2 regions of the Nostoc sp. NZL genome follow, and region 2 is predicted to be linked to the other one. Evidence: riboswitches for the same ligand, from Rfam matches in the RefSeq annotation. Region 2 holds a riboswitch; the other holds the start of a gene.
The links. A riboswitch is a leader RNA that binds a small molecule or an ion and turns the genes downstream of it on or off. The one in region 2 is predicted to bind cyclic di-AMP.
Positions count from the first base shown of each region.

Region 1 (7,673 bases), on a different contig from region 2:
AATAGCAAGTCTGCGCCGGGTATTAATAGGCTTTTTGTTAGGTGCGGTAGTAGCGATTCCTCTGGGGTTTCTCATTGGCATGTCCAGACCGGCAATGCTAGCACTTAATCCGATCATTCAAATTTTTAAACCTGTATCACCCCTAGCTTGGCTGCCCATTGCCTTAGCAATTTTCAATTTGGCAGATCCTTCAGCAATTTTTGTCATCTTTATTACTTCCCTATGGCCAACAATTATTAATACCGCTTTAGGTGTTTCTAGTGTTCCCAAAGATTATTTAGATGTGGCACGAGTGCTAGAAATGCCCCGTTGGCGGCGGATTACAAAAATCATTTGGCCTGCAAGTTTGCCATATATTTTTACAGGTTTACGAATTAGTTTAGGGATAGCTTGGCTAGTAATCGTTGCCGTGGAAATGCTCACAGGCGGTATTGGTATCGGCTTTTTTGTCTGGGATGAATGGAGTCGCTTAAACCTGAGTTCAGTCTTTTTAGCTGTGTTGATAATTGGTGTAACTGGGTTAATCCTGGATTACGCCGTTGGCAAAATTGAAGAATTAGTAACCCATCGCCCTAAAACTTCCAACTAACAAAATTTGGCTGCTATCAAAACAGCAAGATGTAACATGACTCTGCGCTTGTAGCATGAGCAATTAATCACCAATGGAGCTACAAAAATGGGTGATATTAACTGGACTCGACGAGATATTATCAAGGGAATAGGAGCAACAACAGCGGGAATGGCGCTTTCCTCCTGTGGGATTTCAGGAGATAGATCAGCCAAAGGATTGACAGAAGAAGCCTTAGCTGTACAACCAGTAGTTAAAAGCGGCGACCTAGAAAAAGCCGATCTTACAGTTGGTTACGTTCCCGTTAATGATTGTGCACCATTTGCGATCGCCTGGAAAAAAGGCTTCTTCCACAAGTATGGTTTGAACGTTACACTCAACCGCGAAGCCAGTTGGGCTACTTCCCGCGACGGTTTAATTTTTGGTCGCTTGGATGCTTCACCCGTTGTATCTGGTGCAGTTACCAACGCCAGAATTGGTGCCGAAGGCGCACGCCACGCCCCTTTGTGTGCAGCCATGACCATTCACCGCCACGGTAACGCCATGACAATGAACAAAGCCATGTGGGATTTTGGGCTGCGTCCGTGGTATGAGTATCAAGAAAAATATGGCGATGGTGCTTTAGAAGCCTTTGGGCGCGATTTCCGAGGCTACTTTGACAAGCAACCGCCAGAAAACAGAGTTTGGGCAGTAGTATTAAGTTCCTCCATTTACGAATACTTTATCCGTTACTTATCCGCCGCCGCAGGTGTTGATCCGCTTAAAGAGTTTCGCGTCATCATCGTTCCGCCACCCCAAATGGTAACAAACGTGCGGATTGGTGCAATGCAAGCTTACATGGTTGCAGAACCCTGGAATACACGGGCAATAACAGGTAATGAAAACATCGGTTTTACCTTTGCACAAGGTAAAGAAGTCTGGTTGGGACACCCAGATCGACTTTTGGGGGTGATGGAATCTTTCATCGACAAATATCCCAAAACCTATCGTTCTTTAGTCAAGGCGATGATTGAAGCCTGTCAGTATTGCAGCAAAGTAGAAAATCGCCAAGAAGTAGCCGAACTAATAACAGACCGTTCCTTTACAGGTGCTAGACCTAACAAGAAAGATGCGCCAATTGCGAAGTTTACAAGTCCGGGAATTCTCGGCAACTACAACTATGGCGGCTTTGATGGCAAAGACCGCACCATCAAAGCCGCTGACACCACGATTTTCTTCGATATTCCTGACAACCTTCCCAAACAGCCAGCAGAACACTCAACATTTTTATGGAGATCAAGAAGTATCTGGTTGATGACACAAGCAGCGCGGTGGGGACAAATTAAAGAATTCCCCAAAAATGCCGAAGAACTAGCAGAACTTGGTTGGAGAACAGATTTATATCGGGAGATAGCGTCTGAAATGGGCATCGAGTGTCCCAAGGATGATTACAAGGTCGAACCACCAGAAGTATTTATAGATAAGAAAGGCTTCGACCCCAGCGATCCGGTGGGTTATCTGAATAGTTTTGCCATCAGGGCTAATGCTCCCACTAACTTTTTCATGTCTTAAATCTAAGTTCAAATATTGACTGATGACTAAATTATTTCTGGAGCGTTTCGATGATGGAATATACCTCATTACCTATTAATACACAGACCGAAGTTATGCCCCGCACTGGGTTTTTAGAAATTGAAAATTTAGTCAAGTCTTATCCGACACCTGATAAAGATAACTTTGTCGTTTTAGATGGAGTTAATCTGACGATTGGTGAAGATGAATATATTTCTGTAATTGGTCACTCTGGTTGTGGAAAATCAACCCTACTAAAGATAGTAGCTGGTTTAGAAAAAGCCACTTCCGGCTCAGTCCGGCTAGATGGGAAAGAGATTCGTCAGCCAGGAGCCGAGCGGATGATGGTATTTCAGAACTATTCGCTGTTGCCTTGGTTAACCGTGCGAGAAAATATCCGGTTAGCTGTGGATGAAGTGCTAAAAAATGCTAATCGGGCTGAAAAAATCAGCATTGTAAATCAACACTTGGCAATGGTAAACTTGACGGCGGCGGCTGACAAATATCCCGATGAAATCTCTGGAGGTATGAAACAACGAGTAGGTATTGCCAGAGCTTTAGCAATTCGTCCTAAAATGTTGCTGATGGATGAACCTTTTGGGGCACTAGATGCGCTAACTCGTGGCAAATTACAACGGCAGGTATTGGATATTTGGGAAAATAATCGTCAAGCAGTGATGATGATTACCCACGATGTAGATGAAGCAATTTATATGTCCGATCGCATCGTCTTGATGACCAATGGCCCATCTGCTAGTATAGGAGAGATTTTAAAAGTTCCTTTTGAGCATCCACGCGATCGCGCCGCCATGCGAAACTCAAAAGAATATTTTGAACTCCGCAACCACGCCCTAAATTTCCTTGACCGATATTTTGCCCAAGACGAGTAAATTAGATTATCATTTTTTTTAGTGGGTAGCCTAATTCAAATTCATGAAAGCTGAATTTGGAACGGAGGAACCAATGTTTGGGGCTAATCTTACGAGAGACACCTTCCAGTCTTAGCCCGTCAGCTAACTCCGTAGGCAATGGAAGGAACCCCCAAGACTTTGGCTGTAATACAGTTATTATTGGGGTTTCCTTGACTGATTTAAGATTTGAACTTTTGGTTATCATCACTCAATCTAAAATCCAAAATCTTTTGACTGAGTGTAGCCGTTCGCGTAGCGTTCTGCAGGAAAGTCCAAAATCTCAAATTAATCGCCCTGCTTCTCATTACTAATTAATTTCATTGGGAGAAGTAAAACTGTGCAAATTAAGCCAATGTTAGCACGTCTGCAAAGTGCCACAGGCCGAGATGACTTAATTGAACAAATGGTACTGTTGCCAGAACCAAAAAAACCTTTTTCTAAAAAACCTCAAAAAGCAAAAGCAGTTAATTTAATTGTTGCCTATGACGCATCTCCTAACAGTCATACGGCGCTAGATATTGCTTTCTGGATTGCCCATCAAACGCGTTTAGCCACCAATGCAGAAGTCACAGTTCAAGCCGTTTATGTGCTAGAAGACAATCAAAGCAGCCAGTATCCAAATATCTTGAGCTTTCCACAACAACAGCCTTCATTGGAATGCCAAGTTAATGAAGTATCAAAATCTGCCACACTGGTATTAAGTCAACCCCAATTGCAGACAGTAGTAACTCCCCTACAACAAGCAGATATAATTCTCTGGCAAGCCCGAAGTCTGGCTGAAGAATGGCAGGGTTGCTTCAAATCTCATTTGCGGTTTGGCTGCATTTACACAGAACTTACCAAAGTTGTTGAATCAGAAACTGCCGATATTCTGTTTTTAGGTTGCAACTCTGTTAATCATCCGATGATTGAGGCACTAGGTTCTAATTTTCCCTGCGCCGTTTTGGGTATTCCCAGTTGTATTGATGAATAATCACTGTTCAGAATTTCAGTAATTTTTATCCAATTGTAATGATAGATAAGTCACCTACAACTAGGTGACTTTTTTCGCTACTATGCAACCAATTAAACTTCGAGAGGTAAGGTGTGGAAAACTGGCAAGCAATCCTCAGCGTAATTACATTTATAAGCGTCATTGTTTTAGTAATGACGGAATGGGTACATCTCACCATTGCGGCATTGTTGGGAGCATTGTTATTAGTTTTTACCAACGTCATGACTTTAGAAGAAGCTGTTGGTTATATCGGCAACAGTCATGGAACACTCGGTTTATTCTTTGGAGTTATGGTCTTAGTGCGGGCTTTTGAGCCTACAAAAATATTTGATTATTTAGCTACTCAAATAGTACTCATAGCTAAAGGACAAGGCAAGCGTCTATTACTTGGTATTGTGGCTATCGTTACACCCATCTGTGCAGTTTTGCCAAATGCCACAACAGTAATGTTGCTAGCACCTTTAATTCCCCCAATGGCTCAGGAAGTTGGGATAAATTTCGTACCCTTGTTGATTTTAATGGTATTTGTTGCTAATAGTGCGGGATTGCTGACTTTAGTTGGAGATCCAGCTACATTTATTGTTGGCGATGCTGTGAATATTAGCTTTACAGATTATTTATTGAAGTTGAGTTTAGGGGGAGTAATTGCCATTGTCATAGTGATTGCAACACTACCATTTTTATTCCGAAAAATTTGGAATACACAGTTAGATAATCTTGAGGAACTACCACATCCACAAATCAATCATCCACGAGCTTTAAGCGTCGGTGCAGTTATAGTATTTTTCGTCCTGCTATTTTTTGTCATCGGAGAATCTCTACCAGTTCCGATCTCACCTGCTGCCGCAGCTTTGTTAGGAGCAGCTTTAGCTTTGCTTTTATCCCACCATAGTAAAATCGATTCAGTTAACAACATTCTGCGGGATGTAGACTGGAGTACATTGATATTTTTTATGAGTATTTTTGTGCTAATTGGAGGGTTAGAAAAAACAGGTGTAATTAATGGTTTATCAGGAGTATTGGCAGCGATTTTAGGAAAAAATATTGTGCTGGGTTCCCTATTTTTATTATTTTTTGTGGGGATATTATCAAGCGTAGTGCCCAATATTCCTTTAGTGGTGGGGATGGTGCCATTACTCAAACAATATATTGTTACTGTCGGATTAGCACCTGCCGAAGTTTTAGCACAAGACTTTCAAGGGCAGTTTCCGCCAGAAGTATTACCTCTGTTTTATGCGATGATGTTTGGTGCAACTTTGGGAGGTAATGGCACACTAGTAGGAGCATCATCTAACATCGTAGCCGCCGGTATTTCTGAGCAGCATGGACGCCGTATATCATTTAAAACTTTTCTACACTACGGTATCCCAGTGATGGTATTGCAACTTGTAGCTTCGGCTTTGTACGTGTTAGTTCGCTTTTTGCTCTAGATAGAGAAGGGTCAAAGTAATTCAGTAATTCATATTATTGATAATTATGCTCTCTACAACACGCTACGCGTAGCTTGCTTCCCCACAGGGGTACGCAGACTCGCTACGGTTGCGCGAACGTAATTCGTAAAATACGTTCGCGGACTTCCTAACGCTGCGCTATCGGTGTTAGCTTCTGAATTTATCACTCATAGCGTAATGCTAGCTAGTTCGCAAAGGCCTTGCAAACAACCAAATCAAAGATTATTGTAACGGCTTGTACTCTCTTCAATTATGAATTAGTAATTATTTGGTCAACCTAATTAAAGATAAAATGCTCAGGAGATAAATCCCCGACTTTTAGTGAGAAGCCGGGTTTAGGGTTAGAGTATTTATTTATACTCCCTTACTTATCAATCCTGAGCTATTGCTAATATCTAATTAGGTGTAGTACGTCCCTTAAGACGCTATAACCAGCTAAATCCCAAAGTAAATAGGCTAGAAAACCAATTGCTGCCAAGCGACCATTCCAAAGTTCGGCTTGAGGTGTCCAACCAAATAGGAATGCATTACGATCTACGCCGTTGTAAGCTTTAGCAACAGGTTGTAAATCAGTAGAAGAACGAGTTTCTTGAGTTGCCATTTTTTTTCTCCAAAATCTAGTAGATTTTTAGGTGTTTAGTTTCTAGTAGCTAATCAGATGTAAAACATCGCGCAAGACGCTATAACCGGCTAAATCCCAAAGCAAATAGGCAAGAAAGCCAATTGCTGCCAAGCGACCATTCCAAATTTCGGCTTGAGGTGTCCAACCAAATAGAAATGCATTGCGATCTATGCCGTTGTATTCTGGTGCAACAGGTGGTAAATCAGTAGAAGAACGAGTTTCTTGAGTTGCCATTTTTTTCTCCAAAATCTAGTAGATTTTTAGGTGTTTAGTTTCTAGTAGCCTTTGTTTTGTTCTCAACAATTCATTTGTTAACTTTAATGTACCTGTTTATAACTAGACTGCTTTCTGCCTGTAGGCACAAACCGCAGGCACTTCTTATGGACGATTAATAGAAACATCTTGTTGTAGACAAATCCACCTTGGGAGGGTGAGCAAAAATTGATATGTAAAAAAATGTAAAGGTTTCGTGAGAAACTATAATTTAAACAGAATCAATCGCTATAAATAAGCAATTAAAAATTAAAAACTAGCCATACATAATTAATAGTAGGTGGCAATTTGATTAAGATTTCCACCGAGAGATAATAAAAGTTATATCTTCCGCTGGATACACTTTTCAATCTTTGGAGAGATGCTTTAGACAGCTAAATTCCAGGATTCTGAGCTAAAGAGTTAGGTAATGCCATAGGTACAAACATAAATACTAAGAGTTGCTTCTCAAGAAATTCTTAATTCCCCAAATTTAAACTTAAGTAGAAGGAAATACAATGTTCCAAAGTACGGAAATCATGCTGGGACTCTACAAACCACTATTGTGGGTGGCACAGATTCCAGTAGATCCCTCAAATGTCACGCCAGCACAGGCATCGGTTCTCACTTCCGGGCCGCGCTTTTTTGTGGCTTTAATCTCCGGCGTGATCCTAGCCTTTGCTTTCCAATTAGTTTTAACTAATCTCTCCCTTGCAGCCGGTATTTCCTACCTGGGGCACTCATCTGACTCGGATTCAGATACTGGGGAAGCCGGAAGTTTGGGCGGTAACATTCGCAAAATTGGCACCGCAGTGGGGATTTGGACATTAGTCACTGTGACGATCGCCTTATTAATCGCTTCTTTTCTCGCGGTCAAATTAAGCCTTGTAATCTTAGACCCAGCATTGGGGGCGATTCTCGGTTTGGTGATTTGGGGCGCTTACTTTTTGCTCCTTGTCTGGGTAAGTTCCACCACCGTGGGTTCCTTAATTGGCTCAGTCGTCAATACGGCAACTTCCGGTTTTCAAGCGATTATGGGTACAGCTACCGCCGCACTGGGCGCAAAGGCTGTAAATAGCCAAGTGGTAGCGACAGCTGAAGCCGCCGCCGCCGCTGTCCGCCGGGAATTAGGCAGCGCCATCGACCCTGTGAGTATCCGAGAGAACATAGAGGATTACTTAGACAAGCTGCGTCCTCCAGAACTAGATGTGTCAAAGATTCGGAGTGATTTTGAAAATTTACTCAACGATCCGCAATTAAAAGCGATCGCAGGGACTCCAGATATCCGCAACATCGACCGCCAAAAGTTTATCGAGTTAGTCAG
Region 1 covers NZ_WBKL01000148.1:2,504-10,176, reverse strand. Annotated here, with positions in the region: gene ntrB (nitrate ABC transporter permease) at 1-589, shown strand, start outside; gene F8R90_RS20660 (ABC transporter substrate-binding protein) at 677-2,119, shown strand; gene F8R90_RS20655 (ABC transporter ATP-binding protein) at 2,173-3,009, shown strand; cyclic di-AMP (ydaO/yuaA leader) riboswitch at 3,048-3,162, shown strand; gene F8R90_RS20650 (universal stress protein) at 3,383-4,003, shown strand; gene F8R90_RS20645 (ArsB/NhaD family transporter) at 4,117-5,454, shown strand; gene F8R90_RS20640 (high light inducible protein) at 5,864-6,076, opposite strand; gene F8R90_RS20635 (high light inducible protein) at 6,119-6,331, opposite strand; gene F8R90_RS20630 (MFS transporter) at 6,868-7,673, shown strand, end outside.
Region 1: another riboswitch for cyclic di-AMP. It lies ahead of F8R90_RS20650 (universal stress protein); the one in region 2 lies ahead of F8R90_RS22750 (glycosyltransferase).

Region 2 (7,673 bases):
AATAATAACGGCTTTTGGTAAATCATCTGCTTGTCAAGATTGAGAATACGCCAAGTAGGTTTGATGTTGAAGCGGCACTCATGCAGGCGATCGCAAAAGGTTGAAAGCGATAAAATACTAGTGTAAAACCCAGGTATGGAAAGAAAGCGTGACTCATTACTGTCAAGTCTGCGGAGTTTTTCAGTAGGTAATTATCTAATTAGGACTTACACACAAGAGATCCCCCAACCCCCTTAAAAGGCACAACTATTGCGTGGTAAGTTTGATTTGGGGTGTAAAGTCCTATCTTTAACTTTGATAACTGACAGCTGTTTTAATACACTACTGACATCTCAGGATGCTGAACGCATGATTACTAAACCGAAGATTTTCATTGATGGCGAATCAGGAACCACAGGCTTACAAATTTACTCACGTCTCAATCAACGCGATGATATCGAGTTAGTTAGCATTGAGGCCTCTAAACGTAAGGATGCAAGTGAGCGAGCTAAACTAATCAATGCCGTCGATGTTGTTATTCTCTGTCTACCTGATGATGCAGCCCGCGAAGCTGTTAGCTTAGTAAGTAGTACTACGGTTAAGATCCTTGATGCTAGTAGTGCCCATCGCACGGCTAAGAATTGGGTATATGGCTTTCCTGAACTAAATCCAGGACAACGAGAGAAAATTGCCAGCGCCCAGTTTGTCAGCAATCCAGGATGTTATCCCACAGGATTTTTGGCTTGTATCCGTCCGTTGATTGCCAAGGGACTTTTAAAGAGTAATTTTCCTATCACTGTTAACGCAGTGTCAGGCTACTCTGGTGGCGGCAAGAATCTCATCAAACAATACCATACCTTCCATGAACAGGAAGCTGGAGCAGAGTCGCTTTATCCCTATGGCATCTATGGTTTGCAGTTTGGACATAAGCATGTCAAGGAAATGCATTATTACTCAGAGTTAGCATCGCCGCCGCTATTCGTACCAGCGGTAGGGGATTTTGAGCAAGGGATGCTAGTTCAGGTGCCTTTGCCGCTGGGGACTTTGGATAATCCACCATCAGGTGAGGTTATTCATCAAACAATTGTTAACTACTACCAAAGTGAAAAATTTGTGCAGGTAGCTCCATACCAAGATTCTACTCTGCTACGAGACGGAATATTTTTGGATGCGATTGCAGTGAACGGCACTAATATTGTTCAGGTTTTTGTATTCGCAAATGACACTACCAAAGAAGCGTTGCTAGTTGCTCGTCTTGATAACTTGGGCAAAGGTGCATCGGGAGCCGCAATCCAAAACTTAAACATCATGCTGGGCTTTCCAGAAGAGTTGGGATTGTTATGAAAGGCTCAGATTCCCGACTTTTTTAACAAGTCGGGAATATTGGTTAATAACTTCTGATTTTTGGACTTTCAGCAACTTTTGTTGATTTCTATTTCAGTTTCTCAAACAATTGAATTACATGATGCTCAAAGCCTCTATTTCGCTCTTGAACTGATTCAATTAAAGGTTTATCAAAAAGATTAATCACATACTTGCCTAGTTGAATTCCTAAAGGTTTTAAATGTCCACCCTCTAAAGTTTGTAGAAATTCTTGGGGTGGTTTTTTTAGAATATTAGTAAACCATTCACAGGTTAATTTAGCAATATTATCTGACTTAAAACAAACTAAACCCATGATATTAAATAGCCCACTATCCTTGATTAAGTTATGGGTTTCTTCAACGGTTGGTTTCACACCCCAACCAAGTTTATCGATGATATCCGCTAAAAATTGAGGACGAATTGCGCTCCCTGTATCAGCAATAGCAGGTGCTAATAGGATAGAAACCTGCCCCTTAATGAAGACACTGTTAATTTTTATTTCCTGACCTACATAAGTGTAAATTAGTTTCCGAACTTCTACAATTTTTTGTTTAAGCTCATCATACAGAATGTTAATATCTGCAATGACACTTTTTATCTGTGACTCATCCGAAGTATGAGATAGCAGGTTGCGAATAAACTTTTCTCTATCTTGAGGCTCTGGAGGTAAAGCAGTAAATCCTTCTAACAGGGAGATATATTTACAGCCAAGGCTATGTCCAATCCAAGAAAAGTTTTTATCATCTAGATAGGCTTCATAATCATATCCCTCAACACTTGCCATCCTCACAAGCTCTGGTAGAATTTCATACTGCTCCCTCATGAGAAAACCAGCTTCTACATAATGGTTAAAACTAAAATTAAATGGCAGAAGAATAATTGTATATCCCTGCTCAAATAGGCATTGAAGTAGATAGCGATAAAAAAGCATGGGGCCAAATGTACCAAAAAAAGCCCCTGCAATAAATTGAATTACTCCTTTAGGCTGTGGATGCAGAGCAACCCAACTGTGAGAAACGGGTTTAAATCTCAGCTTGATATTTGTATTTACCATGACTTAGCAATGAGTGTATCTCATTTTGGTAGGTGTATACTTTACCTCCAAATTGAAGCTGCTGCTTTTCGGATTCTTTAAAAGTTTTTTTGGATAACTGAGATGCTCGCCCTCGTAACATAGTAAACGCAGTTGGCTCTCAAAGCATTTATGAAAGGTAGTGGAGAGTAGGAAATAATGTAGTTCAATAGTGAAATTGAATTGGCGTAAAACTTCTAATGGACTCTTTGATATTTCGGCAATTTCTTTAGAGAGAGTAATATTTTAGACAAATAAAAAACATATTAAATTCAATCAAGCTCGTAGTTAGTATATTTATACACTTAAAAACATGAAAAATATTTAATTCCCAGAAGCTAAATAAAATGTAGCGGTCAATATCAGTAAGCTTCTTGTTGAGAGCATATTAAAAGCTCAAATTTTCTTCTAAAGTCTGATTCGTGAAAGCTAGATGCAAAGGGCATTTAGGTGATTTCAATCACACTTTTTTTGTTCATACTCTTGACATGGTTGATGATGACAGGTTATAAACCTTGAAGAAAAATAAATCAGTCTGCCTAATCCACTATATTCCCTGAAAAGTTTTGTGAGTAAGGGTAAACCGGAGCGGAGGAACCAAGTTTGGGGCGTATTTTGAAGAAAGTTAGCAGTTAATAAATTCATAACTCCTAACTCATAACTTTCTTAAGAAGGACATCTCTCAGTCCTAGCCCGTCAGCTAACTTCGTCGGCATTGAGAAGAGACTGAACGAGCAGCATTCTTAACAAGTAATGCCATGTTCTCGTCAGTGTCCTTTGGCTGGTAACTTTGCGGTTTGTTGTGCCTGCCCTCGACGTTGAAAGAAAGGATAATATTATCTTGATTTCTGGCGTTTGAGGCAGGATTAATTGCCTTGAGGTGAAAATCAGCTATGTTCCAGAATAAGAAACATCGCATTGCCCTAATTTCTGTTGATGGTGACCCGGCGGTTGAAATTGGTCAAGAAGAGGCTGGAGGTCAAAATGTCTATGTGCGTCAAGTAGGTTATGCCTTAGCAAAGCTTGGTTGGCAAGTGGATATGTTCACTCGTCGTAGTAGTCCTGAACAAGCTGCCTACATTCAACATAGCCCAAACTGTCGTACTATTCGGTTAAAAGCGGGCCCAGCTAAGTTTATTGGGCGAGATAACTTGTTCGACCATTTACCTGAATTCATCGAAGAATTCCAGCAATTCCAGTTGCGCCAAGGGTTTCATTACTCCTTAATTCATACCAACTACTGGTTATCATCTTGGGTCGGCATGGAATTGAAAAAGCAGCAACCACTGATTCAGGTACATACTTACCACTCTTTAGGAGCGGTTAAATACAGAAGTATTGGTGATGTTCCCGTAATTGCTACCCAGCGATTAGCTGTAGAAAAAGCCTGCTTGGAAACTGTAGACTGTGTGGTTGCAACTAGTCCGCAAGAGCAAAAACATATGCGGTTACTCGTTTCCAGTAAAGGAAACATTGAAATGATTCCCTGTGGCACTGATACTGATAAATTTGGAGAAATTCAGCGGTCTGCGGCGCGGGAAAAGTTGGGAATTGCACCAGATGCCAAAATGGTTCTCTACGTTGGTCGCTTTGACCGCCGCAAAGGTATTGAAACCTTGGTACGAGCTATTGCCAAATCTAGTTTAAGAGGTGAAGCTAATCTCCAGCTAGTGATTGGGGGTGGTAGCCGTCCAGGTCAGAGTGATGGAATAGAACGCGATCGCATTGCTAGCATTGTTACTGAACTCGGATTAGAAAATTGTACAACCTTTGCTGGTCGCTTAGATGAAACTGTCCTCCCCTTCTACTACGCCGCCGCTGATGTCTGCGTAGTGCCTAGTCACTATGAACCTTTTGGTTTAGTTGCCATTGAGGCAATGGCTAGTAAGACTCCTGTCGTCGCTAGTAATGTTGGTGGGCTACAGTTTACTGTTGTACCAGAAGTCACAGGGTTACTTGCGCCCCCCAAAGATGAAGTAGCTTTTGCTGCTGCCATAGACCGCATTCTCATCAACCCAGCTTGGCGAGACCAGTTAGGTGAAGCGGCTCGACAACGGACAGAAATTGCCTTTAGTTGGTATAGTGTAGGATTCCGACTGACTCAACTTTACACTCGTCTGCTGGCTCCAACTGCACCTAATACCCGAACTCGGATTGCAGCTTAATTTTTCCAGCTTTGAACGCGGAACTAATATCATCAGAGCGGTTTTGCCGTGCCCAAATAGTCAAACACAAACTACTCAACCTAGTTAATTAGGCAGTCAGAATTATGCTGAATATCGGAGATTATGCTTTGCATCAAATAACAGGGCAAGTTGGTCAAGTTTGTGGTTATGGACATCAAGTAATGGATGGAGTTTACATAACCACCCTCAAAGTCAGAGTGAGCAAGCATAAAGGAACTCGTCATCAAAGCAGATTTGTCGAGGATGCTTACTCCACTTGGGTACTCACAAACGCAGGATAAACTAATAGATTTATTTTTCTGCGTTTATATAGAAAAACAAATCTAATAGTCCACCACACCAACTTTTATGAGTGAATAAGTTCGTAGTCAGGACTTTAGTCCTTGATTTGAGACTACAAACCAAGCATAAAGTACTAGTTGATTGGCTGCGATTTTAGCAGCATTTTGAAGATAGCGGGGAAAGTTCACTGAACTTTCCCCGCTTCAATTTGGCTAAAGAGTTTTTTTGAAACATCAAATTTATCAGTAAATCAAGACCAGTTAGCCATTGCAGGCAGCGATTTGTGTGTAATAAAGCTTGTACAATTGTCAAGGCGGTTTTTACTGCCAGAATACTTCTCAGGTGTAAAATTTATCGACAGCAAAATTGTTCTACTTTGTGTTTTTCCATCCTTCACTTGTGGCTAAAATACCCCAAGTTAGGCGCTCATATCTTGCAATAGATAACTTTTACCCTTATGACTGGAGAGCAAAATCTTGGGAATAGAACTACGCAGTTTCGTATTTCTCGACAGCCTGCAACCTCAACATGCAGCATATATGGGAACAGTAGCCCAAGGCTTCTTACCATTACCAGGAGATACATCACTGTGGATTGAAATCTCTCCTGGTATCGAAATTAATAAAATTACGGATGTAGCTCTGAAAGCTGCCTCTGTTCGTCCGGGAGTACAGGTAGTTGAACGACTGTACGGACTATTGGAAGTTCATTCTAGCTCCCAAGGTGAAACGCGAGCTGCTGGGCAAGCAATTTTGGCTGCATTGGGAGTCCGAAAAGACGAATGTCTCAAACCGCGTGTTGTTTCTAGCCAAATTATCCGCAATATCGATGCTTACCAAACACAACTTATTAATCGCACGCGACGGGGACAGCTATTACTAGCAGGGCAAACGCTGTATGTATTAGAAGTGGAACCTGCTGCTTACGCCGCACTAGCTGCGAATGAAGCTGAGAAAGCGGCATCAATCAACATTCTTGAGGTTCAAGCTGTAGGTAGTTTTGGACGGCTTTACTTAGGTGGACATGAAAGAGATATTCTAGCAGGTGCGGCGGGAGCTTTAACGGCGATTGAAAGTGTAGCTGGTCGGGCAAATCCTTTGGGTATGCGTCAGGAGTAAAGGAAAGAAAATGGCAAATCGAGAGCATCTAGCTTTACTGAAAGCAGGTGCAGTTACATGGATTGAGTGGAGAAAGAAAAATCCCCAGATTGAACCAGACCTCAGCGCTGCAAACCTCCAAGGAGATAACCTCAGAGGCGCAAACCTCCAGGGGGTAAACTTGAACAAGGTGGATTTAGGTAATGCTTTACTCGTGCGGGCAAACCTTAGTGGTGCCGACCTCAGTAGTGCCAATCTCTACAAAGCCTTTCTTGTTGAAGCTAACTTGAGTGATGCTAACTTCAGTGTTGCTAACTTGAGTGGTGCTATACTTACGCAGGCAGATTTGAGTCATGCCAATTTCATTGGAGCCGACTTGAGTAACGCGAATCTTAGAGGCGCTGCGATCGCTCATGCTAATCTAATTGGGACTGACTTAAGAGGCGCTAACTTGAGAGATGCCGATTTAGGTGCAGCGAAGCTAATACGAACTAATCTTTCTTTTGCCAACCTCATTGAAGCTAACTTGATTGCGGCTGACCTCAGCGAGGCGAGTTTGTACGAGGCGGAAGTTTTGGGGGCTTATCTTTACAAAACTGACTTATACAAAGCTAATCTAAACAAGGCTCACCTAAGTGGTGCTTACCTGCTGCAAGCTAACCTAAATGAAGCTGATTTGAGTCAAGCTGACTTGAGTTGGACTAACCTTAGAGGCGCGAATTTGGCAGGGGCGAATCTCAGAGGAGCTAACCTTAGAGGAGCCGACCTTAGGGGAGCTAACCTCAGCGGCGTAAATCTTCAGGAGGCAATTATGCCTGACGCTTCAAGGCACAATTAATTAACAAGAAAAAGTAATTGACGTTTACATTCATTTTCTGAGCTTAAACTTGTTTGTAATGCAAAATCACCCGGCACCGCTGAGTTAATTAGCTTAATTAAGCTTGAATGAATTGGAATGCTCCCTATATTTTGGCAATTACCATTGTGAAAAAGGATGTTTTACTAAATTGCTGTTGAAATATCTGAAGTCATCTGAAACTTCTTGTCCAATCCAACTTGGTAGTTCAATTTCTTGATTTTCATCACTGAGTTCAACTTCTGCTAATATTAATCCTTTATTAACACCATCAAACTCATCTATTTCCCAAATCAAGCCACCCGACTCTATTTTATATCTGATTTTTTCTATAAAGGGACGTTCACATAATGTTTCAAGTATTTCTTGAGCATCTTTAACAGGAATAGGATACTCAAACTCTAATCTCGAATATTTGATATTAGGGCCTTTAATAGTCAAATAACTTTTTTCTCCTACTATACGTATACGTACAGTAGCTTTGTCTTGTGTGGCAATGTATCCTTGACGATATACACTACCTTCAGCTAATTCTCTCCAACTATCTCCTCTCACTAAATATTTGCGCTCTATTTCTTTCGCCATTTTACTTACCCTGATTGTGTGATTTTGTAGATCAAAAAACTAAGTCATTTTCAAAAAATAACTCCATGCGATCGCTCCAAAGTCAAGTTACACTATCCTCTTAAAGGAGTTTTAGCTGAAATTAACATGTATAAGCATTGCTCTACCCCTACAACGTGGTCTATTTACCTGAAAATAGCTGTAAGTTCTTCTTTCGCTAAAGCTAATGCTTGATGAGCATTTTTAAACTTTGTTTCATCTGTAAATTTATG
Region 2 covers NZ_WBKL01000158.1:66,886-74,558, forward strand. Annotated here, with positions in the region: gene argC (N-acetyl-gamma-glutamyl-phosphate reductase) at 352-1,323, shown strand; gene F8R90_RS22745 (DUF1350 family protein) at 1,412-2,398, opposite strand; cyclic di-AMP (ydaO/yuaA leader) riboswitch at 2,947-3,146, shown strand; gene F8R90_RS22750 (glycosyltransferase) at 3,310-4,581, shown strand; gene F8R90_RS22755 (hypothetical protein) at 4,686-4,883, shown strand; gene F8R90_RS22760 (hypothetical protein) at 5,361-6,002, shown strand; gene F8R90_RS22765 (pentapeptide repeat-containing protein) at 6,013-6,819, shown strand; gene F8R90_RS22770 (CYTH domain-containing protein) at 6,958-7,422, opposite strand; gene F8R90_RS22775 (DUF6875 domain-containing protein) at 7,587-7,673, opposite strand, start outside.